DNA from 2 places in the Acidaminococcus sp. BV3L6 genome. Region 1 is predicted to be linked to the other one. Evidence: riboswitches for the same ligand, from Rfam matches in the RefSeq annotation. Region 1 holds a riboswitch; the other holds the start of a gene.
The links. A riboswitch is a leader RNA that binds a small molecule or an ion and turns the genes downstream of it on or off. The one in region 1 is predicted to bind S-adenosylmethionine.
Positions count from the first base shown of each region.

Region 2: linked by a shared signal. The riboswitch ahead of metK (methionine adenosyltransferase) and the one ahead of HMPREF1246_RS06010 (methionine ABC transporter ATP-binding protein) in region 1 are both predicted to bind S-adenosylmethionine.

Region 1 is NZ_AWUR01000032.1:1,214-16,636, forward strand. It holds gene glmM (phosphoglucosamine mutase) at 1-248, opposite strand, end outside; gene hisIE (bifunctional phosphoribosyl-AMP cyclohydrolase/phosphoribosyl-ATP diphosphatase HisIE) at 273-932, opposite strand; gene hisF (imidazole glycerol phosphate synthase subunit HisF) at 1,042-1,800, opposite strand; gene hisA (1-(5-phosphoribosyl)-5-[(5-phosphoribosylamino)methylideneamino]imidazole-4-carboxamide isomerase) at 1,803-2,531, opposite strand; gene hisH (imidazole glycerol phosphate synthase subunit HisH) at 2,528-3,142, opposite strand; gene hisB (imidazoleglycerol-phosphate dehydratase HisB) at 3,178-3,762, opposite strand; gene HMPREF1246_RS05975 (histidinol-phosphate transaminase) at 3,765-4,919, opposite strand; gene hisD (histidinol dehydrogenase) at 4,935-6,281, opposite strand; gene hisG (ATP phosphoribosyltransferase) at 6,278-6,925, opposite strand; gene hisZ (ATP phosphoribosyltransferase regulatory subunit) at 6,943-8,115, opposite strand; gene HMPREF1246_RS05995 (YerC/YecD family TrpR-related protein) at 8,122-8,418, opposite strand; gene HMPREF1246_RS06000 (ISL3 family transposase) at 8,768-10,000, shown strand; gene HMPREF1246_RS06005 (methionine ABC transporter permease) at 10,094-10,756, opposite strand; gene HMPREF1246_RS06010 (methionine ABC transporter ATP-binding protein) at 10,746-11,783, opposite strand; SAM riboswitch class I at 11,855-11,955, opposite strand; gene HMPREF1246_RS06015 (hypothetical protein) at 12,047-13,387, opposite strand; gene HMPREF1246_RS06020 (alkaline phosphatase) at 13,599-15,423, shown strand, end outside.
Region 2 is NZ_AWUR01000009.1:19,599-35,021, reverse strand. It holds gene HMPREF1246_RS02755 (hypothetical protein) at 1-697, shown strand, start outside; gene HMPREF1246_RS02750 (S1C family serine protease) at 719-1,861, shown strand; gene rlmH (23S rRNA (pseudouridine(1915)-N(3))-methyltransferase RlmH) at 1,858-2,340, shown strand; gene HMPREF1246_RS02740 (PHP domain-containing protein) at 2,353-3,165, shown strand; gene HMPREF1246_RS02735 (DUF362 domain-containing protein) at 3,264-4,391, shown strand; gene citC ([citrate (pro-3S)-lyase] ligase) at 4,401-5,453, shown strand; SAM riboswitch class I at 5,798-5,902, shown strand; gene metK (methionine adenosyltransferase) at 5,952-7,133, shown strand; gene HMPREF1246_RS10730 (hypothetical protein) at 7,135-7,611, shown strand; gene priA (primosomal protein N') at 7,632-9,530, shown strand; gene def (peptide deformylase) at 9,705-10,175, shown strand; gene fmt (methionyl-tRNA formyltransferase) at 10,179-11,117, shown strand; gene HMPREF1246_RS02705 (DUF116 domain-containing protein) at 11,121-11,900, shown strand; gene rsmB (16S rRNA (cytosine(967)-C(5))-methyltransferase RsmB) at 11,893-13,230, shown strand; gene rlmN (23S rRNA (adenine(2503)-C(2))-methyltransferase RlmN) at 13,232-14,290, shown strand; gene HMPREF1246_RS02690 (Stp1/IreP family PP2C-type Ser/Thr phosphatase) at 14,287-15,018, shown strand; gene pknB (Stk1 family PASTA domain-containing Ser/Thr kinase) at 15,003-15,423, shown strand, end outside.

The DNA of each region.
Region 1 (15,423 bases):
GAAACAGCCGGTGTAGGGATGACGCCCAGAAGATGGGCATTGCCGCCCGCGCTGCAGATACCTGCCGCGAGAGCGGATTCAAGCATGGTCCCCGAAAGCCGCGTATCCCGGCCAATGATGATTTTCGGGCTTTTCACTTCACGGCCAAAATATTGGGCCGCTGCCCGTCCCAGTTTATAAGCAAGTTCCGCATTCAGATGAGCGTTCGCAATACCGCGGACACCATCGGTTCCAAAAAGTCTAGCCATCAGATCAGCCTCCAAATGATACGATCACTCGTGTTGTTTGTTCTTTGCCAGCTCGCCCATCTTTTGAAGCATCTGGGCGGGCGTAATGCCATGGTAAGCAAGCAGTACCAAGCAATGATACCATAAATCGCCCATCTCGTAAACAAGACCGTCGGGATTTCCATTCTTTGAAGCAAGGAGGGAAGCCGTCGCGTGCGCCATCAGTTTGGTCAGGATCCGGTCTTCCCCGGACTCAAAAAGATAGCCCGCATACGAACCATCCTTGCGGTTTCTCATTTCATTGGTGAGTTTACGGTAGAGTTCATCCACAACTGTGGGAAGGTCGCTGTACGTGACAGGCAAGTTCTCACCGGAGCCCGCGTTCCACAGCGGATAGCTGAAGCAGGAGTAGTTGCCCTCATGGCAGGCAACCCCTTTTTGGACGACCCTCACAAGAAGCGTATCACCGTCACAATCATAAACGATGGATTTCACTTTCTGCAGGTTGCCGCTTGTGGCCCCCTTGTTCCACAGTTCCTGCCGGCTCCGTGACCAGAACCAGGTGTAGCCAGTTTCTACGGTCCGCGCAAGGGATTGTCCGTTCATATAAGCGAGCATAAGGACCTTGTCCGTCGTCACGTCCTGGACGATGGCCGGGATGAGCCCTCTTTCATCAAATTTCAAATGACTGATATCGATTTTCATAAGAAACACCTCTTGTTCCTATTGTATCACGTTTCCTAGGCCCTGACGCGAGGCTTTTGCAGAAGACGCAGGAAGGGCCCTTCCCCTGTTATGAGGAAAGGCCCCCTTTTCAGCGCCGCACGACGACGCCGCGTCTTGAAAGATAATCCTTCACTTCCTTGATACGGAAGGTTCCATAATGGAAGACCGACGCGGCAAGGGCCGCGTCCGCCTTGCCTTCGGTCAGGACACGGTAAAAATCCTCCAGTTTGCCCGCGCCGCCGGAGGCGATGACAGGAACCGGGACCTCTTCGGCAACCGCCCGCGTCAGGTCAAGGTCAAACCCATCTTGGGTCCCATCGGCATCCATACTCGTAAGAAGGATCTCGCCGGCCCCCAAGGTCACGGCTTTGCGGACCCATTCAAGGACGTCCAATCCCGTTGCCGTCCGGCCGCCATGGATATAGACCTCCCAGCCGCCGGACGTCTTTTTCTTTGCATCAACAGCAAGGACCATACACTGGGCTCCATAAGCTTCGGCCCCTTTTTGGATGAGTTCCGGCGTCATGACCGCGGCCGTATTGAGGCTCGTCTTATCAGCGCCGGCCATGAGGACGGCCCGGATATCTTCCATGGTGGAAATACCGCCGCCCACTGTAAGAGGCATAAAGACTTCCCTGGCCGTCCGTTCAATGACGTCCAGCATGGCTTTGCGGCCTTCCACGGAGGCAGTGATATCAAGGAAAGTCAGTTCATCGGCCTGCTCCCGTTCATATTGGGCTGCAAGCTCCACGGGATCACCGGCGTCGCGGAGGAAAACGAAATTCGTTCCCTTGACAACGCGGCCTGCCTTGACATCAAGACAAGGAATGATTCTTTTTGCCAGCATGGTCACACCTCCCCGGCAATCTTGAGGGCATCAGAAAGGGAAAAAGCACCGGCGTAAAGCGCTTTTCCAATGATGCAGCCTTCGATGCCATCTGTTTCACGGGCTTTGAGCCTTCTGATGTCTTCAAGCGAAGAGACGCCGCCTGAGGCCGTGATAGGAACCCCGCAGGCTTGATAAAGAGCGGCTGTGGCTACGATATTGCTGCCATTCATCATCCCATCACGGATGATGTCCGTAAAGATGATTCTCTCCGTCCCCGCCGCGGCGACACGCCGAGCAAGTGCCTCGGCCGTGAGATTGCTGTCTTTTTCCCATCCATCAGCGGCTGCATAGCCATTTTTGGCATCGATGCCGACCACGATTTTGTGGGGAAAGTCCCGGTTGGCCCTTTCCACAAGCTGGGGATCATAGATGGCGGCAGAGCCCAGGATGACCTGACTGACCCCTAAAGAAAGCAGCCCTTCAATCTGTTCATAGGTTCGGATGCCGCCGCCCACTTCGATGGAGATACCCCCCTCCCTCAGGATGACCTTAATGGCGGAAAGGTTCTCACTTTTTCCGGCAAGGGCACCGTCAAGGTCCACCACATGGATGGTACGGGCCCCCGCTTCCGCAAAGCGACGCGCCATGGCTCCAGGGTCCTTGCTGTAGACCGTTTCTTTTGAAAAATTTCCTTTTTCAAGGCGTACACACATTCCGCCTCGCAGATCAATGGCTGGATAAAGGTTCATGGCTTCCACTCCTTAAAGGCTTTCAGCATGGCAAGACCGGCAGCAGAGGACTTTTCCGGATGGAACTGGAAGCCCTGGACGTTGCCGCGGCCTACGGCAGCGACAAGTTCTGTACCATAATCGGTGGTTGCCGTGATGATATTTCGGTCACAAGGGTCCGCGGCAAAGCTATGGACAAAATAGACCATTTTTCCTTTGGCATCCTTTAGCAAAGGTGACGGCCGGGTTATAGTAAGCTCGTTCCACCCCATATGAGGAATCTTATAGGGCGTGCGGATGAGGCGCACCCGCCCCTTAAAGATGCCAAGACCTTTGACACCGGGTGTCTCCTCGCTGCCTTCAAAAAGGAGCTGGAGTCCCACGCAGATGCCAAGAAAAGGGGTCCCCTTTTCAACGATTCGAAAAATGGCATCTTCAAGGCCTGACGCGGCAAGATGGTCCATGCAGTCCCCAAAGGCGCCGACGCCTGGCAGGATGACCCGCGGTGCTTCAAGAATGGTTTTTTCGTCATTGGTGATGATGGGGTCAGCGCCAATCTTTTTCAGTCCGTAATAGACGCTGTGCAGGTTGCCCCGACCATAGTCGATGATTGCAATGGAATGATTGTTCATGGGAATCCTTTCCCACGGCTGGATTCAGCCGCGTCTTACAGGGCGCCCTTGCTGCTCATGATGCCATGGACCCGCGGATCGATGGCAACAGCTTCGGAAAGGGCACGGCCAAAACCTTTGAAGATGGCTTCAAGCATATGATGGGTATTGCGGCCGTAAGGGACATTGATATGCAGGGTCATCCCGCTTTGGACAGAAAGGGCGCGAAAAAAATCTTCCCCCATTTCCGTATCAAAAAGACCAAGGCTGACACGGGGTATATCGGCATGCCACACAAGATAGGAGCGTCCGCTGATATCAAGGATCACTTCGGCTAGGGCCTCATCCATGGGAAGGAGCATGCTTCCGTAGCGATGGATTCCCACCTTGTCACCCAAGGCTTTGCGCAGGGCCTCGCCCAACGTCAGGGCCACATCTTCCACCGTATGGTGACAGTCTACATCAAGGTCCCCGGTCGCCCGTACGGTCAGGTCAAAATGACCGTGAACGGCAAAAAGGGTCAGCATATGGTTCAAGAAACCCACACCTGTATCGATATCAGCTTCCCCCGTGCCGTCAAGTTCCAAGGTCACTGTCACGTCAGTTTCCTTCGTCCGGCGATGGACAGTACTGTCTCTCATGATCATCCCTCCAGAATTTCCTTTACCGCTTCAATGATGCGGGCATTTTCTTCCAAGCTCCCCGTCGAAATCCGCAGGGCCCCAGGCAGCAGTGGATGCTGGGAATAATTTCGAACCAAGATCTTCCGGGCGAGGAGCCCCTCAAAAAGGGTCTTTCCGGCGGCTTTTGCCATGTTCTCCCTACCTTTGGCCCGGCTTTTGCTTTTTGCAAAAAGGACAGTGAGGGTCTCTTCCTTGGGCATGACAAGAAGGAAGTTCGTCCCTGACGGCAGGACCGTAAAGCCCAAGGTCCCAAGGTCTGATGCAAGGGCCTCACGGGCCTTGACGACAGCGGCCACCCGCTTTTTGAGGTAGTTTTTGGACTTTAGGAACGCAAGGGCGATGGCAAGGGTCAGCCGATTGACGTGATAGGGCAGGAGTACCTTGTGAAGGATTTTCATAACGGCCCTGCTCCCGGCGCCAAAGCCGATGCGCAGGCCTGCCAGGCCATAGGCCTTGGACAGGGTACGCAGGACGAGGAGATGATCGGTATCAGCCACAAGGGGGAGGGTCGAATTTTCTTCAGCATCCGCTCCCCCATTGGAAAATTCAATGTAGGCTTCATCCATGACGACAAGGGCATCGACGCTGCGGATGATTTTTTCCATCATTTGCCGCGCATTATAGGTTCCCGTCGGATTATTGGGGTTATTGACGATGAGAACGTCAGGTTTTTCCTTTTTGCAAAACTTGATGACCGCATCGGCATCTACCTTAAACTCCTCATCCAAACGATACGGTACGGGCGTGCTGTCAGATAGGGTGATATACGTTTCGTACATGGAAAAGGACGGAGCGGGATAGGCAATCTTACGGCCCTTGCCGCCAAAGGCAAAACAGACTTTTTCCAACAGTTCACTGGAACCATTTCCCAGGCAGAACAGGTAAGGATCAAGACCATATTTCTTTCCAAGAAAAGCACACAGGTCTTCCCCGTGCATGGAGGGGTAGCGGTTCAACGCTTCCTTAAGGACAGCGTTCACCAGCTTTTTCTCCATTTTCTTTCCCATCGGTTCATTGGTTTCGTTGGCATTTACGATAATATCGGCATCGGGGACCGTTTCCACAACATAATCCTCGATGCGGCTCAGGCACTCACGGCCCCTAATTTGGCTCATCGGCTGCCTCCCTTCTTATAGTTCCCCTTTGCGGACGCGGATGGCATTGGCATGGGCTTTGAGGCCCTCTGCTTCTGCCATGGCAATGATATCATCGGCAGCCTCTTTGAGGGCCTCCCGCGTATAGGAAATGAGGCTCGTTTTCTTCATGAACGTTTCCACATTGAGAACAGAATAAAATCGTGCCGTCCCGCCTGTCGGCAGGATGTGATTAGGACCGGCATAGTAGTCTCCCAGCGGTTCCGGTGAATAGGCTCCAAGGAAGATGGCGCCGGCATTGCGGATACGAGGCACAAGGGAGAAAGCGTTCTCTGTCATGATTTCCATGTGTTCCGGTGCCGAAAGATTTGCCATCTGAACGACTGTATCCATGTCCTTAGCCAGGATGATCTTGCCCGTCTGGGCAAGGCTCGTTTCCGCGATTTCCTTGCGCGGCAGGGCTTCAAGCTGCTCATCCACTTCCCTTGCTACGGCCCTAGCAAGGGGCTCATCGCAAGTGATGAGGATGGCACAGGCCAAGGGATCATGCTCGGCCTGGCTCAACAGATCGGCCGCCAGATACTTCGGATTGCCGGTTTGATCCGCGACAATCAGGATTTCACTGGGCCCTGCCAGCATATCGATATCGACGTGACCATAAACAGCCTTTTTGGCAAGGGTTACAAAGATATTTCCCGGGCCCGTTATTTTTTCGACCTTGGGAATGGTCTCTGTCCCAAAAGCAAGGGCAGCCACGGCCTGTGCGCCGCCCATCTTATAGATTTCCGTGATTCCGATTTTCCGGGCCGTAGCAAGGACATAGGGATTCATCCGGCCGTCACGGCTGGCAGGCGCTGCCATCACGATGCGGGGCACACCGGCCACCATGGCAGGCACGGCATTCATAATGACGCTGGACGGGTACGCCGCCGTACCGCCCGGCACATAGATGCCTACCGAATCAACAGGAGTCATCTTTTGGCCCAGGAAGGATCCATAGGCGCGGGGCGTCAGCCACGTCTTGGGAAGCTGTTCCTCATGAAACTTTCGTACATTGCTGATAGCCCGGCTGATTGCTTCCATGGTCTTTGTATCGACAGCCTTTTCTGCTTCTTCAAACTCTTTTTCCGTCACAGCGATGGTGTCTTTAGTAAAGTCGCCGCCGTCAAGGAGCTTTGTATAGTAAAAGAGGCGCTCGTCCCCACCCTTGCGAATCTCACCGACAATGCGGTCCACGACCTGGGCGGCCGTCAGCTTTTGACCAAACATCTTTTCCGTCCCAGCCGCCACGCGGGGGGACAGTTCCACTTCATCAAAAGCTTTCTTTTTCAGGAGCCTACTGATTTCTTCTGCACTGCTCTTTCTTTCATCAAATATCTTCATGCTTCTTCCTCCTTCAGCACGGCCTTCAAATCTTCAACGAGTTTCTTGATGCGTTCGTGCTGAAGTTTGAAACTGACCTTATTGGCAATGAGACGCGCCGAACTTTCATAAACCGTGGCGACTTCCTTGAGGTGATTTTCCCGGATGGTTGTCCCCGTTTCCACAATATCGACAATGAGTTCACTAAGACCCACAATCGGGGCCAGTTCAATGGAACCATTGAGCTTGATAATCTCCATCTGCATCCCCTGCCGGTCAAAGAACTCGACAGCACTGTGAGGGTATTTTGTCGCGACTCGCATATGGGTATAATCCATCATACGGGGCAGAACCTTTTCTTCCGGCACGGCCATCATGAGATGGCATTTGCCGTAGCCCATATCAAGCAGTTCATAGACGTCCCGTTCTTCTTCCTTGAGGACATCCTTTCCGATGATGCCGATGTCAGCTGCACCATATTCGACATAGACCGGAAGGTCCATGGTCTTGACAATGATGAAGCGGACTTTTGTTTTTTCATTGGTAATGACAAGTTTCCGTGAATCCTCGACGACGTTGTCAGCATCGCAACCGACTTTGGCAAGGACCTTGACGGACCGATCAAAGAGTTTTCCCTTAGGAAGGGCAATGGTTAGGTATTCCATAAAAAGGTCCTTCTTTCTTATTTGACGTAGACGAGATTCAAGGCTTTCTGCTGCTTACAGCATGCCGCCGCTTCGCCTTTATCCATAGGACGGGTTGCCACCTTGACTTTCCGTCCCTTGCAGCGCAGGGTCATGGCCTTTATAATGGCCTTGGTTTCTCCCTTGGCACTAAAAGCGACATAATCGTCCCAAGCTTCCTTCCCCTGCAGGGCGCCTTCGCGGCGCAGGGCGAGGATGATGCGGTCTACACCAAGGGCAAAACCGGTTGCCGGCATGGCTTTGCCAAATCTTTCCATCATCGAATCGTAGCGTCCGCCGCCGCAGATATTGAAGCCGATCTGGGGACCGTACGCTTCAAAGACCATGCCTGTATAATAGTCAAAGTTGCGGATAAGACTTAGATCAAAGACAATCTTATCTGTAACACCGTAGGCTTCACACAGATGATAAATGGCAAGCAGATTATCCAGAGCTTCAAGGCTTCTGGGATGAGTGACCTTTGTTTTCAAGGCTTGGAGCATGTCCGGACCGCCCTGTTGGTAAAGGAGTCCTTTGACCAGCTCCCGGACAGGTTCGTAGGAAATGACGGAAGCGGCCTTTTCAAGGGCCACTGCATTATGGGTCAGGATCATCTTTTTGAGGCGTTCCACTTGGGCATCAGAAAGTTCCGCGTCTTCAATCAAGCCTGCCAAAAAACCGCTGTGCCCTATACTGATGGTAAAATGCGCAAGTCCCGCTGCCTTAAGGCTTTCCACGGCAAGGGCCAAGACCTCCGCGTCCGCTTCGGGTCCTTTTTCGCCAAAAAATTCAACCCCAGCCTGACGGAACTCGCATTGCCGCCCGGCTTGTGTCTCTTCGTGACGGAAAACATTGGCAATATAAAAAAGACGCTTGATGCCTTCGTCCTGCCGCATCCTTGTAACGACCATCCGCGCCAGCGGCGTCGTCATTTCACTGCGGAGCATAAAAGTCCGATTGTCCCGCCCCAGAAATTTCATGCTTTCATCGGGAAGATCGGCCCCACTCAGGGCAAAGGTATCAGCGTATTCAAAAGTCGGCGTCATCGCCTCATCATACCCCCAGGAAAGAAAATTCCGGGCGAGGCGGTCTTCCATTTCACGCTTCACTCGGGCCTCGCCAGGCAGGATATCTTTCGTTCCATAGGGAATCTGCAAAAAGCCAGTGGTCATGCTAATCTATTCTCCTTCTTCAAGGAGCATGGGAATCACTTTTCGATATCCCCCGGCTCCATAATTTAAACAGCGGTTGACACGGGAAACCGTCGTACTGCTGGCGCCCGTATCGTTGACGATTTTGGCATAGTTTTCGCCGCGATGAAGACGCACCGCCACTTCCAGGCGCTGACTCAAGGCCTTCAATTCATTAGGCGTGCAGATATCCTCCAAAAAATCGAGACACATCCGGTCATTCTTCAAAAGTATAAAAGCGTGTGCCAGTCGATGAAGTTCCCTTTTGTTGAGACCTGCCTGCATAATCGAGACTCCTTTCAAAACTACGAAAAATATAAAAGAAAAAGACTGCGTAAATTTAGTACGCTAATACATTAACACGTTAATGAAGTCATGGCAAGTCATTTTTTTGTTTTTACCCTTCTGCCTCCAGACGCCCGCTATCAGTGTAAAATGTGATACAGGGTTCTCGTGTCCTTTCTGACAGTTCGAGGAGAAAAAAAGGTTCTATAATTTATTTTGGGGCGCTAAAGTGACCGTCCAGATGCGTGTCCTCTCAGCGCCTACTTTTTTCAATAAAAAAATAGGCATATGCACTCAAATCCTCTACAATTAAAGTGATCAAACAATAAAGAAAGTGAGTTGAATACATATGCCTTCCCTAGATTATATCGAAAAATTAACAGGAATTAAAGAGGAATGGATTCAAAATTTAAAGGAAACGGAATCAGCCTTGGTTTTAGCGGTTCAGCTGCCGCCTCAAGAACACATCTGCCCTCATTGTAAGGCCGCTACAAGACGCGTAAAGGGATACTATACGCGCCTCATCAAACATTCCCCACTTTTCCATAAAGAGTTGCATCTCCTGTATCGCCAGAGACGCTATATATGCAGCTGTGGTCACACATTTAACGAGAAGAGCCCCTTTGCCTCTCCGTATTTCCAAACCTCTTCTTCGCTTCAACAAGTCATGCTCCAGGAGCTGCGTCAACACCTTTCTTTCCAAGAAGTGGCCAGACGATGCCATGTCAGCACCAGCCAGGTCATTCGTGTCTTTAATGAAGTCCATATTCCTCGTCCCAGTCACCTTCCCCGCGTGCTTTCCATCGATGAATTTAAAGGAAATGCTGCGGGTCAGAAGTACCAGGTCATCATCACTGACTTTGCAAACAAGCGGATAATGGTCATTCTTCCGGCACGAACCACACCGGCTCTGCTCCAGCATTTCTATCAATTCCCCATGAGTGAACGACGAAAAGTAGAATTTGTCACAATGGACATGTCTATGCAGTTCCGTTCAGTCATAAAAACGATCTTCCCCAAGGCGCGCATCGTGGCAGACCGTTTTCATATGATCCGCTTAGTCCAATGGGCCATGGAGCGCGCTTACAAAGCAGAGCAAAAGCGCCTTTGTCACCATAGCCGAATGTTTAAGCCCAACAAGACAATCTTAACGAAACCATATGAGAAATTAACCGAAGAAGAGCTTATAAAGCTGGAGGGAATCCTTCGCTGTTCTCCTCGTCTAAGATGTGCTTACGCGCTAACATACGCATTTTCCAAGGTGCTTCGATTCAAGGATAATGCCAACATTTCTTGGGCACTTTCAGCATGGATAGACCTGGTAAAAAGCGCTGATTTACCGGAAATGAACTCTCTGGTTAAGTCCTTTACCTATTGGTACGAAGAAATCAGGAGCGCCCTTATATATCCTTACTCCAACGGCTTTACTGAAGGCTGCAACAATAAAATCAAGGTATTAAAACGGATTTCATTTGGTCTGCGCAATTTTGAGCGCTTTCGTAATAGAATCTTGTACATTAACACACGCAACGAAAAAGGACACGCACTGTATTCAGTGCATGTCCTCTCCAGGAGTGCATAGACACTTTAGCACCCCAAAATTTGACAAAGAACCGAAAAAAAGCTGCAAAGCCATGTTTTCCATGACTTCACAGCCAGATTGTTGCAGCGTACATTACTGCATCTTTGTTTTGTTCAGTTTGGCGCTGATATAGTTCCCGACGGACTGGACGAGCTGAACCAGGGCAATGAGGATGACGACCGTTGCCGCCATGGTATCTGCCTGGAAACGCTGATATCCGTAACGGATAGCAAGGTCACCTAGTCCACCGCCGCCCAAGGCACCGGCCATGGCAGAACTGCCGATGAGACTGATGATGGCAAGGGTCACGCCAAGGACGATGGCATGCATGGATTCTGGAAGGAGCACCTTCCAAATGATCTGGATGGGACTGGCTCCCATGGATTCGGCGGCCTCAATGACACCTGGATCGACTTCAAGGAGGGACGATTCAATGATGCGCGCAATAAAAGGCGTTGCCGAAATGGTGAGCGGCACAATGGCAGCCGTCGTCCCGATGGAAGATCCCACAATGATCCGCGTAAGGGGAATGATGGCCACCATGAGGATGATAAAGGGCGTCGAACGGGTGGCATTCACAACAGCCCCTAAGACGCGGTTGATGCCCTTGTTTTCCAGGATATGACCTTCCCGTGTGACGGTAAGGATGACGCCCAAAGGCATCCCGCAAAGGGTAGCAAGGGCCGCCGAAAGAAAGACCATATAACAAGTCTCTCCCAAAGATTTGATCAGCATCTGAATCATACTACTTGACATATCCAATCACCTCAATCTGCAACTTTTGCCCCTCAAGGTATGACAGGGCTTCCTTCAAATGGGCCTCATCTCCGTCCATGCCAATCAGGAGCGTTCCATAAGGCGTATCCTGGAGCGTTTCCACGTTGCCGGAAAGGATATTGACATCGATATCGTACTTTTTGATGAGGACCGTAATGACCGGTTCCCCGGCACTGTCACCAAGGAAATGCAAGCGCACAAGGGCCTTGTCACCGCTGGTATACTCCTTATGGAGGTCGAGCTTCTTTACCAGTTCCGGGACAATATCCGTCCGGGTACTTGCAACAAATTCCTTGGTCGTCGGATTCTTCGGATTCGTGAAGACTTCATAGAGGGGACCCTCTTCAATGATACGGCCGCCTTCAATGACCGCTACATGATCACAGATTTCTTTGACGACGTTCATCTGGTGGGTGATCATGACAATCGTGATATGAAGCCGTTTATTGATGTCCCGCAAGAGTTCCAGAATAGATTCCGTCGTCTGGGGATCAAGGGCGCTTGTAGCTTCGTCACAAAGAAGCACCTTAGGATCGGAAGCAAGAGCGCGGGCAATACCGACGCGCTGTTTCTGGCCGCCCGACAGCTGGGAAGGATAATGGTCGCGGCGGTCCGTAAGACCGACGAGATCCAAGAGAGGTTCCACTTTCTTTCTAATTTCATCCCTGCTTTTCCCCTGGATTTCCAAAGGAAAGGCAATATTGTCATAGACCGTCCGGCTGCTTAAAAGGTTAAAATGCTGGAAGATCATGCCGATTTCCTGACGGGCCTTGCGCAGTTCCATTTTGGACAGTTTAGTCATGTCCCTGCCGTCAACGATCACTTCGCCACTCGTTGGCTGCTCCAGCATATTGATGCAGCGAACCAAGGTACTTTTACCGGCGCCGGATAATCCGATGATTCCATATATTTCTCCTTCCTCAATGGATAGGTTGATATCCTTTAAGGCTTCCAGGTCCCCGCCCTTTGCATGGTAAACCTTGCCGATATGTTTCAGTTCAATCACAGCGACTCCCTCCTTATGAATAAAAAATTCCTCTTCATCATTATGAAGAGGAATGGGTCGATTCATATTCGTCTTCATCTGCCAGGAAAATCCTGTTGGACTTAGCACCGTTCACTTTCGTGTGGTTGCCGTAACATCATGGGGCCATTCCCTCCGTTACTCTTGATGAATAATTCCTTAAAATCATACCGGATTCATATTGTTTTGTCAAGGGGAGTTTTATCTCTGTGCACAGATTCCCCGTCCCTAAGACACAAAGCACCTTACTTTCCCTTTGCCTGCGCAAAGAGCCACTCCTTAATGGCATCAAAGGAATAGGCAAAGCTCCACGTATACATATGGTTCCCGCCCTTAAATACTGTATAGTAGATATGGGTGTTAGGCCGTAACAATTGCTCCATTTTGTCATTGAGGGTCCCTACAGGAAGTGTGCTGTCCCAAAGCGTCTCATTCCGCGCCACCTTTACGCCTGCTTTTTCCCAGAGTGCGGTCGTTTCATTCATTGTGGGGTAGGCTTTATTATCCCCTTCACAGACGGTGATCCAAAGGGGCTTATCCTTGAGGACCTGCATTTCCTTGGGATCCCATTGGCAGGCCACAAGATACTGGGCCGCAAAAAAATCGGGGTAGCGGTCACTGATGGCAATATTGGCCATACCGCCCTGGGACTGTCCTGTTCCATAGATCCTGTTTGGATCGACAGGGTAGGTCTTGACTGCATAATCAAGGAAATGCTTGAGCAAGGTGAGACCCTTTGTCCAATGATGATCATCGGCGGTCAGCATACCCAGTTTCGTCACAAGCTCAGACGTATACTGCGGGGCAACAACAATCGAGGGGTGCTTTGCCTGAAAAGCAGGATCGGTCCAGACCGTGGCCCCGTTACCTTGATAAAGCGGCGTCGTAAGATCATCATTATTGCCGCTCATATCAACGCCAAAGTAGACCAGGGGCAGTTTCTCTCCCTGCTTGATTTCCTTGGGCAGATATAGATTATACGGCAAGGAAATGCCCGTTTCTGGGTCTGTAAAGACTTTCTGCGTAAAGCGGGAAAGATCGGGTTCAAGCGTTCGAGTCGACGCTATGAATCGGGTGGTGCCAGGGCTTTTATCCCCTCCCGCGCCAGTTACTTCCCCCACTTGTTTGACTGCAATGCCAAGATCCGGGGCTTTGCGATCAGAATGACCATCAAGCTTGGGTTCCTGCCTCATTTTTTCCTTTGTTTCCTTTTGGGGCGGTGCGGGCAGTGTTTCAGGCACCGTATTTTCTGTCTTTACCTTCAAGATGACATAGCGGCCTTCCTCAGCTGCCTTAAGGGCGGGCAAAGAGCGAGTTACCTGGACGCTTTCAAGGGTACCCTTTGAAAGGACATAATCTTTGGGAGAAACGGAACTTGCCAGAAGGGGCTCACTGTAAGTCAAAATGACTTCCGAAATTTTTTCCCCATCGCCAAAGACGCGGGCCACACCGGTCACCTCGTTGACGGTGGGCGCCGCTTCTCCGCTTCCCATAAGGCCCACCAGGATCAGGCACAATAACCCTTGCCCCAGCCTGCGGCCGATTACGGCTTCTTTTATGCCGCCTTTTTTTATCCGTATAAACATGAAAAGACCTCCTCAGCATGAAATCGATTCCATTCTAGCAAATAGAAAATGAAAATAAGATGAAAGAAAAAAGAATAGCTGCCGTTGTTTGGCCGCGGCAATTTACGGTAATTTTACCAAGCTTTTGCAGAAACCTCCAGTTTCCTATGCTACACTCCTTCCATATAAAGAATCTTTTTCTTTGAAGCAAAATCATAGAGGAGGTTTGTTTATGAACACAAAACGTAAGCTTCGCCTATTTATCCAACTGTCGATGTTAGGGGCCCTTTCCATGGGCATCACCTCGACCCATGATGCCGTGGCTTTTGCGGCAGCATCCTCCATCTCGCAGGTGGCTGAATTCCATAACCGGATGCAGGAGACGGCAGATAACGGTGCCATTACCATCCTGCCAATCAACCGTGCCAAATTCTGGGCCGGTCAGCGGTTTGACTTTGAGGTGGAATTTCCCAAAAACAGCACAAACTTCAACGTCGGCATCAACGGAGAAGGGGCAGAAAAAGTCTTTGGGAAAAAGGCCATCATCACAGACTACGGCACCCACATTTCCTACCGCATCAACAATGTCACCTTTGACAAAATCGGTGAAAAAAGGGTAACGGCTTCCGCCAGCGGCCTTTCTGGAAGGCTCCAGGCAAAAGCCGCCTATACGGTGGTCCAGGAAAAAGCAAGGCGGCGCGCCAAGAATGTCATCCTCTTCATTGGTGACGGCATGAGCATGCAGGCAAAGGAACTGGGCCGCATCCTTTCAAAAGGCCTTTCAAACGGAAAATTCAATGACGTCCTTTCCATGGAAAAGATGCCAAGCCTTGCCCTTGTCACAACAAGCGGCTATGACTCTATTGTAACGGACTCGGCAAACTCCATGTCCGCCTATATGACGGGCAATAAATCCGTCGTCAATGCCATGGGTGTCTACGAAAATAGGACCAAAGATCCCCTCGATGACCCAAAGGTGGAAACGGCAGCGGAAATCCTCTCCCGCAGTAAGAAGATGAGCTACGGCATGGTTACGACCGCGGCTGTTACGGATGCTACACCAGCGGCCGTCACGGCCCATACGCGTCGACGTGGGGAACAAAACTACATTGCTGCCGATTTCCTCAGTCGCAGGAATCCGCCAAAAGTGGTCATGGGCGGTGGGGCACAGTTCTTCCTTCCGCTGCAGACGCCCGGTTCCAAACGCAAGGATGACCGTAACCTGATCCAGGAATTCAAGGATAAAGGTTATCAATTTGCCGGCACCAAGACGGAATTAAATGCTCTCAACGGCGATCAGCCCATTCTGGGGCTTTTCACCATGAACCACATGAACGTTTACATGGACCGTGAATTCCTGCCCAAAAACAGCAAGGTCCTGAAAGGGTTTACTGACCAGCCTGGCCTCCTTGATATGACAAAAAAAGCCGTATCCGTACTTGAAAAAAATCCGAATGGCTTCTTTCTCATGAGTGAAGGCGGCAGCATTGATAAGCAGCTCCATACCATGGACTGGCAGCGTTCCACCTATGACACCATCGAATTTGATCAAACCATCGAATGGGCGCAGGACTACGCCAAAAAGCACAATGATGATACACTTATCATTGTCGTTGCGGACCATGCCCACGGCATCAGCATCAGCGGCACCTATAAGGAAGAAAATGGCAAGACCGGCCGCGAAGCGGTTCGCGTCTACGGCGATGCCAAGTGGCCGACCTTCGTTGATGAAAACCACGACGGGTATCCCGATAACCCTGATCCGGATGTCACCCTGGCCGTGCAGTACGCCAATGCCCCGGACCATTACGAAAATTATCGTTTCCAGCCTGAACCGACTGTTCCGGCAACGACCGATGCCAAAGGAAACGTCATTGCCAACCCGAAACGCGCACCCAAAGAAGCCCGTCTTGTCCAAGGCGACCTGCCGACGACAACCGGAGAAACGAGCGAATGCCATTCTGCCGACGATGTAGTGCTCATGGCCCAAGGCCCTGGTTCTGAATACTTCCACGGCGTCATGGACAACACGGAAGTCTTCTTTGGGATCCTTCGCG
Region 2 (15,423 bases), on a different contig from region 1:
CGGCTTGCTTTCGGCCCTGCTCTTAGTGGGGGTATCGCCAGTCCAAGCCGCGCCGGAGGTATACCAAACAAAACAAGAGGCAGAGGCCGCCCTTAAGGCTCATGCCAAGGAAATCCACGAAAATACATTGCGCTATGGCGTCAGCGTAACAGAAGGCAGTAAGCTCGTCGAAGACAATCGTCTCTATAAAGATGGTAAGATGCCTCCCCTTACAGAGAAAATGGATGTTCTCAACGCTCTTTTTAGCAGTATGCTGAAAAAGGAGAATCTTGACTTGAAGGTCCGTACCCTTCGCGTAGCAAAAGATGAGGGAAAGGTTACCATTGGGAATCCGACCCTCTTTTTCCGAGCGGTCGACCTGTCGGATTATAAGATTGTTGAGCTTGGAAAGAATCGGCGCGTTGCCATACCCGTGGAGTTCATCGTTCTTCATCGAAAGGATGCGGAAAAGGCTTTGAGCCTCGTTCCGCTTGGCTATCTGGAAGAAGATAGGAATGGGAAGAAAACCTATGCTCTGCTTGATTTTGAACATTACAGTACAAAGGAACTCGGCGCCCTCAAGGAAACGAAGGACCTAGTGAAAGCGCGTCGGACAAAAATTGCTAAGGAAAGCCGTGATGAGGCCATCGCAGGCCTTCTATTTGCAATGAAGCAAGAATCTGCAGCAGCTCCTTCCAAGGCAGCTGCTCTGCAATAACAATAGAGGGGGAAGCCATCTATGAAAAAGCATATTACTGAGAAAACCCTGATGAAAAAGACCTTGCTTGCCCTTGCTGCCATGAGTGTCAGCATGAGCATCTTTGCTGCCGGCTGCGGCTTTGCGGGAAAAGCTCCGGAAAAGGAGAACTCGACGTCCAAGCCCGCTGTCACGCAAGAACAGAAAATGCAGGAAGTCGAAAAGAATATGAGCTCGGCGCGCAATACGCCGATTGTGAAGGCCGCCAAGAAGGTTGGTCCTACGGTTGTTGGAATCACAAACAAGGCCTTGGTACGGGATTATTTCAACAGGACCCAGCTTGTTGAAAAGGGCGTCGGGTCAGGTGTCATCTACAGTAAGGATGGGCTTATCGCGACCAATAACCATGTCGTCGAAGGCGCCAAGGAACTTGTAGTCAGTCTGCCGGACGGAAGGACTTATCCGGGCCGCGTGTTGGGGACGGATCCAACGACGGATCTTGCTGTTGTAAAGATTGATGCCAAGGAAGATCTGCCTGTTGCTGAATTTGGCGATTCCGACAGTCTGATGGTCGGTGAGCCTGCCATTGCCATTGGCAATCCCCTGGGTCTTGAATTCCGCGGTTCGGTTACAACGGGCGTCATCAGTGCTCTCAACCGTTCTGTCGATGTGGGGGAACGAAATTTTAAATTGATCCAGACCGATGCTGCCATTAATCCGGGCAATTCAGGCGGAGCCCTTGTCAACGCCGATGGGCAGGTCATTGGAATCAACAGTGCCAAAGTCGCCGTAAGCGGTGTCGAAGGCATTGGTTTTGCCATTCCCATCAACGAAGCAAAGCCAATCCTGGAAGCGCTGGCAAAAAATGGGCGGGTTGCCCGTCCCTTTCTCGGTGCCAGCCTCATCGATGAAGAAACAGCTCAGCGACTGGGGTTTGGACTCGATCTTCGGGGCGGTCTCTTTGTTGCGAAACTGGTGGCCGGCGGACCTGCTTATCAAGGCGGGATCAGACCTAATGACATTATTCTTAAGTTTAATGGAAAGGCTGTGAAGACCGTGGCCGCCCTTCGGGATGCCCTGAATGCCTGCAAGGTCGGTGACACGGTGCCTGTCACGATCCTTCGCGGCGATGATGAAGTGGATAAATCCGTGACGCTGACGGAAATCCCGAGGACCAACTCGTGATTCGCATCACCCTTGCCTGTGTAGGGCGCCTCAAGGAAGACTATCTAAAACGTGCCGAAGCGGAGTTTGTAAAACGTCTCGGCGCCTATTGTCAGCTTGAGACCAAAGTCATCATGGAGGAAAAGATGCCGGATCGGGTATCTTCCCAAGAAGAAAGGCAGATCCTTCAAAAGGAAACAGACCGTCTTTTACGGATCATCCCGGAGCATTCTTTCGTCATTCTCCTTGATCTTAGGGGAAAGGAACTTTCTTCCCCTCAGTTTTCGCAGAAATTGGAAGCTCTTATGGTCCAAGGTGTCAGCCACCTGACTTTTGTCATTGGCGGTCCTTTTGGGTATACCGATGAACTGCGGAAAAGGGCCGATTTTCGTTGGTCCTTTTCACCGCTTACTTTTACCCATCAAATGATTCGTATCCTTCTTTTGGAGCAGGTTTATCGTGCCTTCAAGATTATGCGAAACGAAAAATATCATCACTAAGGAACCTACCGTATGAATCGAAAAGTTGACCTACATCTTCATACCATTGCGTCGGATGGTAGCTGGACGCCCCGGGAAGCGGTTCTTGCCGCCAAAAAGGCAGGACTCGGAATCATGGCTGTGACCGATCATGATTCTCTTGGAAGCGTGGCTCCTGTCATGAAACTTGCCCCCAAAGAGGGCATCGAGGTGATTGCCGGCGTTGAGATGTGCAGTACTTATGAAGGGCGCTGCTTTCATATCCTAGGCTATGGGTTTGATTGCTCGAACCCTATTCTTCTAGCACATCTTGCCCATAACCGCCGTCTTTTGGAAGAAACGGATGAAAGGGCCATTGGAATCCTATCTGAAGAAGGTTGGCCCGTTTCCATCAAGGAGTATCGGGCCTATGTCTATGATCCGCGCCGCGGCGGTTTCAAGGCCCTCTTTTATCTCATCGATAAGGGGCTATGCCGGGATGTAAAGGACTTTTTCAGCCGCATCTTCATTAAGAAGCGGGGCCTTGATTTTCCTGTTTTTCCCTCTATCGAAGAGACCGTGGCGACCCTTCACAAAGCTGGCGGGGTGGCCCTTTTGGCCCATGCGGCAAGCCACTTTCATGGCCCGGGGCTTGCTAGGACTTTGGAGGCAGTAGGGGAAAAGCCTCTTGATGGCTTTGAATGCTATCATCCTGCCCACAGCAAGGAAGATACAAAGACCCTCCTTGCCTACTGTCAGCAGCACCATAAGCTCATCAGCGGCGGCAGCGACTGTCACGGCCGTTTTGTTGACGGGCGCATCATCGGTCATCCGGATATCCATGAATCGGAAATCCGCCTCTTCTAAAGAGGAACGGACCTATGGTAAAATAATTAGAGCGGACATGGCGCGCCTTTTGTGGAGCGCCTTTTTCTTTAGCACTGTCAAGAAAAGGGGAGAACAACATGACAAAAGCTAAGGTTTATATGACGGATTTTCGTGTTCCTGTGGGACTTAGCCTGCCGGAAAAGCTCAAGCGCCTGTGTCGTCGTGCGGGTATGGAAAAGGAAATTGATTTTGAAGGAAAGTATACGGCCATTAAGATGCATTTTGGGGAACTGGGCAATCTGGCATCCCTGAGACCCCAGTACGTCCATGCGCTGGCAGACCTTGTAAAGGAAGCCGGCGGCCTGCCCTTTTTGACAGACTGCAATACCCTGTATCCCGGCAGCCGTAAAAATGCGCTGGAACATCTTGAATGTGCAGCCCTAAATGGCTACAACCCGATTACAACGGGCTGTCAGGTCCTCATTGGTGATGGGCTGCGAGGCACCGATGAAGTGGAGGTCCCGGTTCCAGGAGGGGAGTATATCAAGAAGGCAAAGATCGGCCGCGCTATCATGGATGCTGACGTCTTCATCAGTTTGGCGCATTTCAAGGGCCACGAATCAACGGGTTTTGGCGGTGCCATCAAGAATATCGGCATGGGCTGCGGAAGCCGGGCCGGCAAGATGGAGCAGCACTCTTCTGGAAAACCTGTTGTCGATGAGTCGCTCTGCCGTGACTGCAAACGCTGCGCCAAGGAATGCGGTTCGGATGCCATCACTTACGAAAAGGGCAAGGCCCACATCGATAAGACGCGATGCACTGGCTGCGGCCGCTGTATCGGGGCGTGTTCCTTTGATGCCATTGAAACCGTGGAGTGGGATGCCAACGAGCTGCTTGACCGTAAGATGGCGGAATATGCCTTGGCCGTCGTTCATGGCCGGCCTGCTTTCCATGTGAACCTCATTGTCGACGTGTCGCCCAATTGTGACTGCCATGGGGAAAATGACGCGCCTATCCTGCCTAACCTCGGCATGTTTGCGTCCTTTGATCCTGTCGCCTTGGATCAGGCCTGTGCGGACGCCTGCCTTGCCGCTTCTCCCTTGATGAACAGTCAACTTTCTGATCATCTGGCCGAGAAGGGATGGGAGAACCATCAAGATCATTTTCTTGATAGCAATCCCCGTGTCGATTGGAAAACGACGCTGGAGCATGCAGAAAAGATCGGTCTTGGTACCCGCGACTATGAACTTGTGGTCATGAAATAAGGAGAAGTTATGTCCGATTATCAAATCAGCCCCGTCTATCCCGGCGATACCCGTACCTTGGCAGATGTTAAGGCTTTGCTGCAGCAGGAAGGAATTCGCCTTGATCCCCATGTGGATTACACTTGCGTCATGTACGATGAAGAGTACCATGCTATCGCCACGGGCAGCTGCTTTGGCAATACCCTGCGCTGCCTGGCTGTTAGCCATGACCATCAGGGTGAAAGCCTCATGAATGAGATTGTGTCCCATCTCATCCAGTATGAATATGACCGAGGAATCATCCACCTCTTCCTTTATACAAAATGTTCATCAGCCCTCTTTTTTGGAGATCTGGGTTTCCATGAAGTTGCCCGGGTGCCAGATCAGGTTGTTTTTATGGAAAAGGACCCGAATGGCTTTACCTGCTATTTGGATCACCTGGCGGGAAAAAAGACGCCCCAAGGGCGCATTGCTGCTATTGTAATGAATGCCAATCCCTTTACCTTGGGACACCGTTATTTGGTGGAGCAGGCCTGTAAGGAAAATGATTGGCTCCATCTTTTCATGGTCAGTGAAGATGCCAGCTATTTTCCCTATGCGGTCCGTAAGCGGCTCATCAAAGAGGGAACTGCCGACCTTAAGAATATCATTTATCATGACAGCGGTCCCTATATTATCAGCAGTGCCACGTTCCCCAGCTACTTTCAAAAAGATGATTTGGCGGTCATAGAAAGTCATGCCAACCTGGACCTTGCTATTTTTGTAAAGATTGCCGAGCGGCTCGGCATCAAGGCTCGCTATGTGGGGGAGGAACCGACAAGTACCGTCACGCGACGCTATAATGAAATCATGGCCCAGCGCCTTCCTGAAGCGGGTATCTGCTGCCGCATCATTCCCCGCAATGTAAAAGGCGGGGAAACAGTGAGTGCCTCAACGGTCCGCCGAGCCCTGCATGACGGGGATTGGGAGACCGTGGCCCGCATGGTTCCGGAAGTCACCCTTGCATTTCTACAAAGTGACGAAGCTCGTCCTATCCTAGCCCGCATCTGCAAGGATGACCTCAAAAATATTGTTCATTACTGATATCAAAGAGGCTGTGAAGAAATGATGGATTCATTTTTTGCGGCCTCTTTTTTCTTTTCTTGGTAATTTGATTTTTCCTTGGCAAGGTGGACATGGCTGTCTTGATGGCAGGACGTGGGAGGTAACGGCACGTGGGTAGAAGGAAAAGCCCCCAGGCAAGGCTCTCCTACGTGAAACGAATCCTTGTACGATGAGGCATGGATCCACGGTTTCCAAGTCATCTTTCTTAAGCTATGGGTTCACACTCTGTATCCATTCGGCCTGATTCCTGGTCTGAGGAATGACCAGTGTGCCCCTTGCTATTCCTACTGTTTTCGGGTATAATAAATTGTCAAAATTCCATATGCTCATCAAGAGTGGCGGAGGGAATGGCCCTATGAACCCACAGCAACCATGGCCTCATGGCCAACGGTGCTAAATCCTGCAATGTAATGATTGTAAGATGAGAGAAGATAAGGACTCTCATCGTGAGAGCCTTTTTTCTTACCCAAAGGAGGAATCATGAGAAAATTCTTTACGTCAGAATCCGTAACCGAGGGACATCCTGACAAAATTGCCGATCAGATCTCTGACGCTGTCCTGGATGCTATCCTTGCCAAAGATCCCTATGCCCGCGTTGCCTGTGAAACGCTTGTGGCAACCGGTCAGATCCATGTGGTTGGGGAAATTTCCACGGACTGCTATGTTGATATTGCCAAGATTGCCCGCCAGACCGTTATTGATATCGGCTATGACCGTGCCAAATACGGGTTTGATGGATCGACCTGCGGCGTCCTCATCTCCATTGATGAACAGTCCCCGGATATTGCTCAGGGCATCAATGAATCGGATGAAGCCAAGCAGGGTAAAGAGGACAGTGATGACAAGATCGGTGCCGGTGATCAGGGCATGATGTTTGGCTATGCCACGGATGAAACGCCGGAATATATGCCGCTTCCCATTTCGCTGGCCCACCGTTTGGCCCGTCGCTTGGCTGAGGTTCGCAAGAATGGAACCCTGCCTTACCTGCGTCCTGATGGAAAGACACAGGTGACCGTAGAGTATGACGGCGATTGTCCTATCCGCGTCGATACGATTGTTGTGTCGGCCCAGCACAGCGAAGAGGTCAGTCAGGAAACCCTGCGTCGGGATATCATGGAACAGGTCATCCGTCCCATTGTTCCCGAGGGGTTCCTCGATGAAAAAACCAAATACCATATCAATCCGACAGGCCGTTTTGTAATCGGCGGCCCCCAAGGTGACTCCGGACTGACAGGCCGGAAGATCATTGTTGATACCTATGGCGGCATGGCCCGTCACGGCGGTGGTGCGTTCTCCGGTAAAGATCCAACGAAGGTGGATCGTTCCGCTGCTTATGCAGCCCGTTATGTAGCAAAGAATGTTGTTGCAGCTGGACTTGCCAAACGCTGCGAAATCCAGCTTGCCTATGCCATTGGTGTGGCTCGGCCCGTTTCCATCAGCGTCAATACGTATGGAACAGGGGTCATCGATGATGCCCAAATTGCAGATCTCATCGAAGAGACCTTCTCCCTGACGCCGGCAGGAATCATTCGCAGCCTTGACCTGCGCCGCCCGATTTACAAACAGACCGCGACTTACGGACATTTTGGCCGGACAGACGTAGACTTGCCTTGGGAGCGGCTTGATAAAGTGGATGAACTGAAAAAGGCGTTGAATTGATATGGATTATGCAAAGGTTGCTGTCAACCTGCCCCTTAAGAACCTCTTCCGGCAATTTACCTACAAGGTTCCTCCCAGCCTGGACTTTATTGGTGAAGGCTGGCGGGTCGTGGTGCCTTTCGGACGGCAGCTCCTGGAAGGCTTCATCGTAGAGGCAGATGAAGCTCCTGATGCCAGCCTTGCAATCAAATCCATTGTCGACGTCGTCGGGACGGAACCTTGGTTTGATGAGGAGATGCTGGGAACTGCCCACTGGATTGCCCAGTACTACCTCTGTCCTTTGGCAGAGGCCCTGCGGCTTTTTATTCCTGGCAAAAAAAGCATTGCTGCCGTAGGACGCTACTATGCTGAGCCCGGTGCAGAAGGGCTCCTTTCCGAAAGGGAAAGGAGCCTTTACACCTATTTAGCCCAAGAAGGGGCCATGACACGCCGAGAGATTGCCCGTCTTGAGGGGGGGAAGGGGCCCTTAAAGGCCTGATCACCAAGAAAGCGGTTTCCTTGACCTATGAAGTTACCTATAAACTTAAGGAAAAATTCGAACGGACCGTTGCTCTTTCGACAGATGGTCTCGCCCAGAAAGAAGCGGGGATTCTGCGCGGGAAAGGACAGCTCCTTGTTCTTTCCCTTCTGCAAGGAACGAATCCGCTTCCTGTGCGTGTCCTTGAGGACCGCGGCGTATCAGCTGGCGTCATCCGGAACCTTGTGTCAAAAGGCATCCTTACCGAAGGAAAGCAGCGGGTCCTGCGTGACAGCTACCATGCGGACGCTGCTCCCAGGGATGAAATGATCCTTACCGATGAGCAGCAAGCGGCCATCAATGCCGTCGAAATCTGCCGCAAGAGGGGAACGTTCCATACGTTTCTTTTGCGTGGGGTGACCGGAAGCGGTAAGACCGAGGTCTATCTGCGCCTGACCGATAAGGCTCTGCGGGATGGAAAACAAGTCATGGTCCTGGTACCTGAAATTGCCCTTACGGATCAGATTGTGAAACGCTTCAAGTCCTGGTTTGGCAATGCTGTCGCCGTGGCCCATTCCAAATTATCGGCCTCGGAACGGGCTGATGTCTGGGACCGGATGAGAAACGGAAAGGCCCGCGTCCTGATTGGGGTTCGGAGTGCCGTTTTTTGTCCTTTCAAGGATTTGGGACTTGTCATCATCGATGAAGAACACGAAAGTACCTACAAGCAGGAAGAACGGCCGGGCTACAACGCCCGCCTTGTTGCCCAAGTAAGGGCCAACGCTCACGGTGCGCCTGTCGTCTTGGGTAGCGCAACGCCGGATCTGGAAACGTACTACTGGGCCCAAAAAGGACGCTATACGGAACTTATCATGAATGAGCGTGCCCATAAGGGGGCTCATCTGCCGGCCGTTTCCATTGTCGATATGCGGGAAGAGCTGCAAAAAGGCAATAAAAGCGTCTTTTCCGATACGCTCCGTGATGCCATTGAAGAGACGGTCAAGTCCGGTGAGCAGGCTATTATCCTGCTTAACCGCCGCGGTTTTTCGACTTTTGTCATGTGTCGTGACTGCGGTGAATCAATCCAGTGTCCCAATTGTGCCGTCGCCCTTGTGTATCATGCCAAACAGGCACAGCTTGTCTGTCATTACTGCGGTCACACAGAACCGGTACCTAAGGTCTGTCCCAAATGCGGGAGCAAACGGATCCGTTTTTTTGGAACGGGAACGGAAAAGGCAGAAGAGAGTCTCAGGACCCTCTGCGAAGGCATCCGTCCCTTGCGGATGGATCAGGATACGACGGCAAGGAAATTTTCCCATGAAAAGATCATGCGCGCTTTTCGCAGCGGCGAGTACAACGTCCTTTTGGGAACACAGATGGTTGCCAAGGGACATGATGTGCCCAATGTGACTCTTGTCGGAATCCTTTCTGCTGATTCCACCCTCAACTTGCCTGACTTTCGCAGCGGTGAGCGCTGTTTTGCCCTTTTGACACAGGCGGCTGGCCGAGCCGGGCGGGGGGATAAGCCGGGACGTGTTATTTTTCAGGCCTACGATGCGGAAAATCCTATCCTGCGCATGGCGGCCGAACAAGATTACGTATCCTTTGCCCGGGATGAGCTGAAGCAGCGTCAGGATCTTCAATATCCGCCGTTTGTGACCATGCTGAAGATGACGGTTCATCATGAAAGTGAGACAAAAGCCTTGGAACTTGCCCAGCGCTTTGTTAATGCCTTGGAAGCCTTTCAGTTGGAGTCTAAGGTGCCATACCAGATCCTTGGGCCCTTTCCGGCCCTTGTGCCCGTTGTTAACAGGGTCTGGCGCGTCAATGTCCTCATCAAGAGCCAGCATATGAAGCCAATCAAGGACTGGATCCGGGCTTCTGGATTTCTGGAAAATGGAAACCTATATTTTGATGTCGATCCCATCAGCGTTATCTAGAGGCCATTGCAGGGCCATCTGCAATGGCCCTTTTTGGCTTTGCGGCATTGCCGTCTAAAAACGTGCATTCCCCTGGTCATATGTGATAGAATAAAGGGTAAAATAACTGCGTCAAGGCCCACTTTTCCTGAGTGGGAAGAAAAAGACCGCATGAATGATAAAAAGGAGAGAACCATGTCCCTATTACCGATTGTAAAAGTTGGGGCTCCAATCCTTCGCGAGAAGGCAGAAGCCGTTACCCGTTTTGATAAGAAATTGGAAAAGACCCTGAAAGCCATGGCTGAATCCATGTATGCCAACAACGGCTGCGGCCTGGCTGCTCCCCAAATTGGCCTTTCCAAGCGTATGATTGTCATTGATGCCGACGATGGGGCAGGCATCCGGGAGTTTGTAAATCCTGTCCTTTCTGAATTCAAAGGCGAGGAAATCGATACGGAAGGATGCCTCAGCGTGGATGATTATGAAGGGGAAGTTAAACGCGCGGCTGAAGTGACGGTCCGGTTCCAGGACCGCAAAGGCGGTCATTGGCGCCTTACAGCAAGCGGGCTCCTAGCTCGTGCCCTGCAGCATGAATGTGATCATTTGGATGGGATCCTCTTCATTGATCGGGCCTTGAGCCTGAGCCCCAAAAGGAAGGCGGAATAAATCGTGAAGCTTGTATTTATGGGAACCCCGGAATTTGCTGCCTCCAGTCTCCGGGCCTTAGTGAAACAGCAAAAACATGAGATTCTTGCTGTTGTGACCCAGCCGGACCGTCCCAAGGGACGGGGCCATAAGCTGATGATGAGTGCGGTCAAGGAATATGCCCTTGCCGTGAATCTGCCGGTCCTTCAACCGGAACGGGTGAAAGATCCGGCCTTTATGGAAGAAATGAAGCGCCTTTCCCCTGATTTGATCGTCGTAGCGGCTTTTGGACAGTTCCTGCCCAAGGCTCTATTGGACCTGCCGCCTTTTGGCTGCATCAATGTCCATGCTTCCCTGCTGCCGGCCTACCGCGGCGCCGCACCTATTCATTATGCAATCTTAAAGGGCGAGAAAAAAGCTGGCGTGACCATTATGCAGATGGATACCGGAATGGATACAGGCGCCATGCTGGAAAAAGTTTCCGTGCCCATTGGGCCGGAAATGACGCAGGGTGAACTTCATGATGAATTAAAGGAAAAGGGCGCTGCCCTGCTTCTTCAGACCATTGATGACCTATCAGCAGGGACCGTGACCGCAGAACCCCAAGAAGAGACCAAAGCAACGTACGCATCGCTGATCACGCGGGATATGGAACATCTTGACTGGACGCTTTCTGCAGATGCCCTTCACAATCAGATTCGTGCCTTTAACCCCTGGCCGGGCACGTATACGATTCTGCCGGACGGCAAACGACTGAAGGTTTGGAAGAGCCATGTTCTTCCCGGATCGGCTGAGCAAGCTCAACCAGGACAGATCCTCGAGGCAGACAGCAAGGGCTTTCACATTGCCTGCGGCACGGGCGTCCTTGCTGTCCTTGAATGTCAGCCTGAAGGCAAACGGGCAATGGCGGCCCAGTCATTTGTAAATGGTCAGCAGATTGCAGTTGGAGAGATCCTTTCGTAAGGAATGATAATCGTGAGTAGACCTAAGAAACGGCTTTTTATTGTGCTTATTTCCCTTGCCGCCCTTCTTATGGGCGGAGCAGCGTATGGCCTGTGGCACATCATGGTTCCCGGTCTTGCCGCATTACATCCCGCCTTGCCCCTTGTTGTGGGTCTTGCAGTTCTTTTTCTTGCCCTCAGCCTTTTTGTGGGGATTGGTGGGATTGTCCTGGCCATTCTGGGATTCCCTACGATCCGGTTCTTTTATTTCTGGGCGTGGAATGTCATCAACCTGATTTACCCCATTGCTATCTTCCTTGGGGAGATGATGCACATTTCAAAGATGCGGATAGAGCAGTCTTTTATCGAAGTGAGCAACCATTTGGTCCGGCGCCAGCACATCAAAGTGCCTGCGGACCGTCTCATGATTCTCACGCCTCACTGCCTGCAGCTGGATACCTGTCCCTACAAGGTTACACGGGACATCCATAACTGTCATCAATGCGGTCGCTGCGGCGTTGGGGACCTGCTTCATCTATCCCAGAAATATGGCGTTCATGTCTATATCGTAACCGGCGGAACCCTTGCCCGGCAGGCCGTAAAGAAGGTGCGTCCGAAGGCTATCCTAGCCGTGGCCTGTGAGCGCGACCTTACAAGCGGTATTCAAGATGTCTTTCCCATGCCCGTCATTGGCGTCTTGAACCGGCGTCCCAATGGGCCCTGTTTCAACACCAGTGTAGATATTGATGCCATCGAAGAAGAAATCAAGACCTTTATCAGTGGAAAGGATAATGACCATGCATGATGCCCAAAATCCAAGGGAACTGGCCCTGCTTGTCCTCGATGAGATCTATGAACGCGGTGCCTATGCAAATCTTGCTCTGAATAAGGCCCTGAGGGGAAATGGGTTGTCTTCGCTCGACCGTAAACTGTGTACGGAACTTGTCTACGGAACCGTGAAGACAACGGGGACCCTTGATTGGTACCTGTGCAGGGTCATCAACCGTCCCTTTCGGAAGATGGCACCTCGTCTGCGCACCATCCTCCGTATGGGGGCTTATCAGATCCTTTATCTCGAACGTATCCCAGATTCGGCCGCTGTCAATGAGTGTGCCAACCTGGCCCGTTATTATGTGAATGAAAACAGTGTCAAGCTCGTGAATGGGGTCCTGCGCCAACTGTCACGGACCAAGGCTACATGGCAGTTCCCGCAGAAAGAAGAGGACGCGACACTGCGTCTGGCCCTTACTTATTATCATCCTGAGTGGCTCGTGCGACGCTGGAAGTTCCGCTTTGGACTTCCCGAAGCGGAGGCTATGTGTGCTTATGATAATGCAGTTCCGTCCCTTTGCCTGCGCGTCAATACCCTTTTCATATCCAGAAAGACCCTCTTGGAGCGGCTCCAGGCTGATGGCTGTGAGGTGGAACCTTCCAAATGGTCACCTGACGGGATTGTTTGCCGGCATTTACCCAGCCTTGAAACCCTCATGAAGGAATGGGGACGCTTCCTTTACATCCAAGATGAAAGTTCCATGCTGGATGCAGATGTGCTTGCCCCTAAACCGGGGGACTTGGTCCTTGATTTTTGTGCTGCCCCAGGCGGCAAGACAACCCATCTGGCGCAAAAGATGGAAAACAAGGGGAAAATCATTGCCATGGATATCCATGACCATCGTCTTACCCTTATTGAAGAAAATGCGACTCGTCTTGGGATCACGAATATCCGTGCCCTGCTTCATGATGGAACAAAGCCCCTTCCTGGTTTTGAAAATCGGGCTGACGCGGTTCTTGTCGATGCGCCTTGTTCGGGGCTCGGTGTCCTTAACCGTCGGGCAGAAGCGCGCTGGACCAAAAAGGAACGGACCCTCAGTCAGTTCCCACCCCTCCAGAAAAAGATCCTTGCCCAGGCCGCGGCTTGTGTGAAGCCCGGCGGCAGGCTCCTATACAGTACCTGTACCTTGGAACGGGATGAGAACAGCCGTGTCCGCACGGCCTTTCTGGAAAGCCATCCTGAATTTCGCAGCAAGGCCTTCCTCCATCCTGTGACGGGAGAGCGGGTGGAAGAACTCCAGATCCTTCCCTGGCGGGATGGTATTGATGGGTTCTATCTGGCCCTGTTTGAGAAGGTGGAATGAAATGACAAAAAAAGAAATCTTGGGCCTTACCCTTGAGCAGATGCAGGATGAATTCCTTGCTTTAGGACTCAAGAAGTTTCGGGCGGAGCAAGTTTTCCGTTGGATCTATGAAAAAGGGGCGACGACCTTTGAAGAAATGACGAACCTTTCCAAGGAGAATCGGTCCCTTCTTGAAGGAACCTATAGCATCCTTTCCGGCGCGGTGAAAGTTCTTCGCACGTATGATTCTGCGGACAGGCTCACTCACAAGGTCCTTCTTGGTCTTTCTGACGGGGCGTCGGTCGAGACGGTCCTTATGCATCATGACTATGGTTACAGCGCGTGTCTTTCCAGTCAAGTGGGCTGCGCCATGAACTGTACCTTCTGCGCCAGCGGTCTTCATGGTTTCATGCGTAATCTTACGGCTGGAGAAATCCTCGCCCAGCTTTACTATTTCGATCATGTTCTCCTCCCCAAGGGAGAACGTGTCAGCCGTATCGTCATCATGGGGAGCGGAGAGCCCATGCTGAACCTTGACAATGTGTTGGCTGCTCTTGACTTGATGCATCATGACAAGGGACAATGCATCAGCTACCGCAATATGACGATTTCGACCTGCGGTATTGTTCCCGGCATTGAAGAAATGACGCGGCAGGGACGGACCATCAATCTTGCGGTTTCCCTCCATGCGGCAACTGGCGCTTTGAGGGACCGCCTTATGCCTATCAACGGGAAGTATCCTTTTCCTGAGGTGATTGACGCAGCCAGCCGTTATGAAAAGATGAATGGCCGTCAGGTCATGTATGAATATATCCTCCTTGCGGGTATCAATGATCGTGAGGAAGACGCCCGGGCTCTTGCTGAGGCCCTTTCGGGCAAGGAATGCGTTGTCAATCTCATTCCGGCCAATCCCGTCCCGGAAAAAGGCTTTAGACGCCCAGAAGACCGGGATGTGGACCGCTTTTTCCAGTACCTCAAGAAGCGTCATATCAATGTGACGGTCCGGAAGGAAATGGGCAAGGATATCAATGCCGCCTGTGGACAGCTCCGGGCCAGCCAGTTGAAGGAGGAACAAGCATGATTGCAGTCAGCCGGACCAATCGCGGTCTTGTGCGTCATAACAATGAGGACAGTGTCCTTGTCCGGGAACCAGACCTTTTTGCCATTGCCGATGGCATGGGTGGGGCCGATGCCGGGGAAGTAGCAAGTTATGAGGCCGTCCATCTTTTGGAAAGCCTCGATCTTTCCCAGGTGGACCGTACAAACATTCTTTCCTCCCTGGAAACGGCAATCATTCGGATCAATAAAAAGATTTTCGACCTTGCCAGTGAAAAAAAAGCACTTTCCGGTATGGGGACTACCTTGACGGCCCTTTACCTGCCGAACCGGGAAACGGCCTATGTGGCCCATGTAGGAGACAGCCGAATCTATCTTTATGGAGAGGGACTGCTCCGGCAGGTCACGAGCGACCACAGCTATGTGGCAGAACTCCTGCGCCATAAGAAAATTACGGCTGAGGAGGCACGGACCTCTTCCCAGAAGCACGTCATTACCCGTGCTGTGGGGGTGGAGCCAACTGTGGCTGTCGATACCTTTGAAATCCTCTTGGGCAGTGCCCAGAAGCTGCTCCTGTGTTCCGATGGACTCACCAATATGATTTCCGAAGCCGAGATTGAACGGATCATGGGAGACCGGAATCTTGACCGGCTGGCTGATGGCCTTATGAATGGGGCCATGACGGCCGGCGGTGACGATAATATTTCCTTTATCATCATTGATCTGGAGGCTGCGGAATGGAAGAAAGAATAACCCTCAATCATCGTTATGAAATCATTGATAAAGTGGGCGGCGGCGGTATGGCCGAAGTGTTCCATGGATATGATACGGTTCTTCATCGTGACGTGGGCATCAAGATCCTGCGGGATCAGTTCATTCAGGACAAGGACTTTGTCGCTCGTTTCCGGCAGGAAGCCTGCAATGCAGCCGGTCTTTCTCACCCCAATATTGTCAATATCTATGATTTTGGCAGTGAACACGACATCAACTACATCGTTATGGAATATGTCGTAGGCAGGACCCTCAAGGAAGTCATTACCGATAGCGGTGCCCTTGATTACCAAACGGCTGTCAAATATGCCATTGGCATTGCATCAGCCCTGAAGCAGGCCCATGACCATGCCATCGTTCATTGTGACGTCAAGAGCCAGAATATCC